2 regions of the Streptomyces ferrugineus genome follow, and region 2 is predicted to be linked to the other one. Evidence: predicted binding sites of a transcription regulator. Region 2 holds the regulator's gene; the other holds the start of a gene.
The links. The regulator HspR, encoded in region 2, represses chaperone genes until heat shock. The targets are predictions, from matches to a motif close to TTGAGNNNNNNNNNCTCAA.
Positions count from the first base shown of each region.

Region 1: the regulator HspR is predicted to act here: its motif matches at 1,352-1,370, upstream of dnaK (molecular chaperone DnaK).

Region 1 is NZ_CP063373.1:6,663,552-6,665,750, forward strand. It holds gene dnaK (molecular chaperone DnaK) at 1-1,305, opposite strand, end outside; gene IM697_RS29940 (OsmC family protein) at 1,439-1,867, opposite strand; gene IM697_RS29945 (vWA domain-containing protein) at 1,931-2,199, opposite strand, start outside.
Region 2 is NZ_CP063373.1:9,818,655-9,820,853, forward strand. It holds gene IM697_RS43765 (PA14 domain-containing protein) at 1-635, shown strand, start outside; gene IM697_RS43770 (heat shock protein transcriptional repressor HspR) at 703-1,149, opposite strand; gene dnaJ (molecular chaperone DnaJ) at 1,155-2,199, opposite strand, start outside.

The sequences.
Region 1 (2,199 bases), 3.2 Mb from region 2:
CAGGTCGAAGACGCCGAGCTTCTTGTTGTACGCGGCGATCTCGCGTTCGCCCTGGTAGACCTGGATGCCGACGGAGGGCTGGTTGTCGGCGGCGGTGGTGAAGATCTCCGAACGCCGGGTCGGGATCGTCGTGTTGCGTTCGATGAGCTTCGTCATGATGCCGCCCTTGGTCTCGATGCCGAGGGACAGCGGGGTGACGTCGAGCAGCAGGACGTCCTTGACGTCGCCGCGGATGACACCGGCCTGGAGGGCGGCGCCGACGGCCACGACCTCGTCGGGGTTGACGCCCTTGTGCGGGTCCTTGCCGGTGAGTTCCTTCACGAGGTCGGTGACGGCGGGCATCCGTGTGGAGCCGCCGACGAGGATGACGTGGTCGACCGCCGAGAGCTTGATGCCGGCGTCCTTGACCGCCTGGTGGAAGGGGGTCTTGCAGCGGTCGAGGAGGTCGGCGGTGAGCTCCTGGAACTGGGCGCGGGTCAGCTTCTCGTCGAGGTGCAGGGGGCCCTCAGCGGAGGCGGTGATGTAGGGCAGGTTGATCGTGGTCTCGGAGGAGCTGGACAGCTCGATCTTGGCCTTCTCGGCGCCCTCGCGCAGCCGCTGCAGGGCCATCTTGTCGTTGCCGAGGTCGATGCCGTTCTGTCCCTTGAACTTCTTCACCAGGTGCTCGACGACCCGCTGGTCCCAGTCGTCGCCGCCCAGGTGCGTGTCGCCGTTGGTGGCCTTGACCTCGATGACGCCGTCGCCGATCTCCAGCAGCGAGACGTCGAAGGTGCCGCCGCCGAGGTCGAAGACCAGGACGGTCTGCTCCTCGCCCCGGTCGAGCCCGTAGGCGAGCGCCGCGGCGGTGGGCTCATTGATGATCCTGAGCACCTTCAGGCCCGCGATCTCCCCGGCCTCCTTGGTGGCCTGCCGCTGGGCGTCGTCGAAGTAGGCGGGAACGGTGATCACCGCGTCCGTGACGTCCTCGCCGAGGTAGGACTCGGCGTCCCGCTTCAGCTTCTGCAGCACCCTGGCCGACAGCTCCTGCGCCCGGTAGCGGGCGCCGTCGATGTCGCCCTGGTCCGGGAAGCGCCAGTTCGCGTCGCCCATGTGCCGCTTCATGGAGCGGGCGGTGCGCTCGACGTTCGTCACCGCCTGCCGTTTGGCCACCTCACCGACGAGTATCTCGCGGTTCTTGGCGAAGGCCACGACCGACGGTGTGGTCCTGGCCCCCTCCGCATTCGCGACGACAGTGGGTTCGCCGCCCTCCAGGACGGCGACCACCGAGTTGGTGGTACCGAGATCGATCCCGACCGCGCGTGCCATCGTTGTCCCCTTCCGCCAGGGCACCTCTTGAACTCCAGCACAAAACTTGAGTGGGTTCTTGTCAATGGGACGGGTGGCCCGGGGAGCGGGACCCAAACGGGGGCTGAGCGGTCGCTCAGCCCCCGGTGGAGCGCTACGCCAGCTTCGCCGTCAGCGTGATCGTCGTGCCGGTCAGGGCCTGGCTGACCGGGCAGTTCTTCTTGGCGTCCTCCGCGGCGGCGACGAACGCCTCGTCGTCGATGCCGGGGACCGTGCCCTCGACGGTGAGGTGGACGCCGGTGATGCCCTCACCGGGCTGGAAGGTGACGTCGGCGGAGGTGATCAGCTTGGTCGGCGGGGTGCCGGCCTTGTCGAGGATGTTCGAGAACGCCATGGAGAAGCAGCTGGAGTGCGCGGCGGCGATCAGCTCCTCCGGGCTGGTCTTGCCGTTCGCCTCCTCGGCGCGCGACGGCCACGACACCGGCTGCTGGGCGATGCTGCCGGAGGAGTCGAAGGAGACGACGCCATTGCCCTGGAACAGATTGCCTTCCCACACGGTGTGTGCGGAGCGCGTGGTTGCCACGATGATTCCCTTCGGTGAGGTCCCTGGTTCGGGGTCCGTGCCCCCATCCGATCACACTCCGGCTCACTGCACCCGGAAGACCGGCCCACGCGGGGTGAACGGCAGTCGACGGCCCGGGGGAATCAGATACGCGTGCTCGCGCCGCACCCGCAGGACGTCGCACCAGCCGTCGGTGATGACCAGCACCGGTGCGCCCGGCGGGAAGTCGTCCGCCCGCTGCAGCAGATCGATCCCGGGCTGCAGGACCGTACCGCCCCGGCCGCGGACCCGCACCCGCCCCGCGATGTCGGTCACCGGCACATACCCGGCGTCGTACGGCCCGGCGTCGCAGA
Region 2 (2,199 bases):
CCCCGCCGCCCACGGTCACCGGCCTCACCCACGAGAGCACGGAGTACGGCACGGTGCTCCAGTGGGACGACAGCACGGCCGAGGACCTCGCCTCGTACACCGTGTTCCGCGCCACCGACGCCCGTGACACCTCCACCTACGAGTGGATGGCCTCGCTCCCGCCCGGCACGACTCGGTACGTCGACGTCGGCGTGCCGGACGACGAGAACTGGGTCTACCTCGTGGACGCGGTGGACACGTCGAACAACTCCCTCTACACGCTGTCCGGCAACCCGGCGGACGTGGTCGCCAACGTGAGCGTCAACGAGTTCGACCTCACCCCGGGCCAGGTGCCCCCGAACACCGCCACCTGGGCCCTGTCCGCCGAGGCGGACGCGACCGGCCACGCGGTGCTGTCGTGGACCTGCGGCACCGGCTGTGACACCAGCGGATTCCACGTGTACCGCTGGGACCGCGCGACACAGCAGTACGTCCGCCTGACCGACCTGCCCCTGGCCGTCGACGCCCGCGGCTACACCGACCCGGCCACCCCGGCCGGGACCACCAGCCACTACGTCGTCTCGGCGGTCGCCGCCGACGGTTCGGAGGCGTACACCGGCCTCGCACCCGTCGTCGTCGCCCCGCAGGAGGGCTGAGCGGCACGCGCGAGGGGCCCGGAGGTTCTCACCGAACCTCCGGGCCCCCGCACGTACGGGCGTGCGCCTAGTCCCTGGGCTTCTTCGGCCGCCACACCACGAGCGCGCTGGACTGCTGCACCTCCTGGTACGGGACCAGATCGCGGCGGTACGACGCGTGCACCGCCGCCTCGCGCTGCTGCATCGCCGCCGCGGCGCCGTCCAGGGCCGCCTGCAGTTCCACGACGCGGGACTGGAGCGCGGCGACCTGGTTCTCCAGTTCGATGATGCGCTTGATGCCGGCCAGGTTGATGCCCTCGTCCTGCGACAACGCCTGCACCTGGCGGAGCAGTTCGATGTCGCGGGCCGAGTAACGGCGCCCGCGGCCGGGGGTGCGGTCCGGCGACACCAGGCCCAGGCGGTCGTACTGGCGCAGGGTCTGCGGGTGCAGGCCGGAGAGCTGGGCCGCCACCGAGATGACGTAGACCGGGGTCTCCTCGGTCAGTTCATACGGGTTGCGTCGACGGCCGTCCATCTCGATCAAGCTCCCTTCGCGGCCTGGAACAGCTCCGCCCGCGGGTCCTCGCCCGCGGTCGCCTCGCGATACGCCTCGAGCGCGTCACGAGCCTTCCCCGAAAGGTCCTTCGGGACACTCACCTCGACGGTGACCAGCAGGTCTCCGCGGGTGCCGTCCTTGCGGACCGCGCCCTTGCCCCGCGCCCGCATGGTGCGGCCGTTGGGCGTGCCGGGCGGCAGCTTCAGGGTGACCGGCGGTCCGCCCAGGGTGGGGACCCTGACCTCGCCGCCGAGGGCCGCCTCCGTGAAGGTCACGGGGACGGTCACCGTGAGGTTGTCGTCCTTGCGGCCGAACACCGGGTGCGCGTCGACGTGCACGGTGACGTACAGGTCGCCGGCCGGGCCGCCGCGCTCGCCGGGCGCTCCCTTGCCGCGCAGCCGGATGCGCTGGCTGTCCGACACCCCGGCGGGGATGCGGACCTGCATGGTCCGGGACGACTTCGCGCGGCCGCTGCCCTTGCACTCCATGCAGGGGTGCTCGGCCATCAGGCCGCGCCCCTTGCAGTCCGGGCACGGGTCGGTGAGGGAGAAGCCGCCGCCCGAGCCCCGCGCCACCTGGCCGGTGCCGACACAGGTCGGGCACACCCTCGGCGTGCCGTTCTTGTCGCCGGTGCCCGCGCACGCCTTGCACGGCGACTGCGAGGACATCCGCAGCGGGACCGTCGCGCCCTCGATCGCCTCGGTGAAGCTGAGGGTGACCTCGGTGTCGATGTCCTGGCCCCGGCGTGGCTGGGTACGGGTGGTGCCCGTGCCGCCGCGGTTGAACAGGCCCCCGAAGACGTCACCGAGTCCGCCGCCGAAGCCGCCGGCGCCGGACTGACCGCCCTGGGCGCCGCCTCCGAAGAGGTCGCCCAGGTCGAAGTTGAAGGAGCCGCCGCCCGCGCCGCCCGGCCCCGGGCGGAAGCCGCCGTTGCCGAAGAGGGCGCGTGCCTCGTCGTACTCCTTGCGCTTCTTGGGGTCGCCGAGGACGTCGTTCGCCTCGGAGATCTCCTTGAAGCGCTCCTCCGCC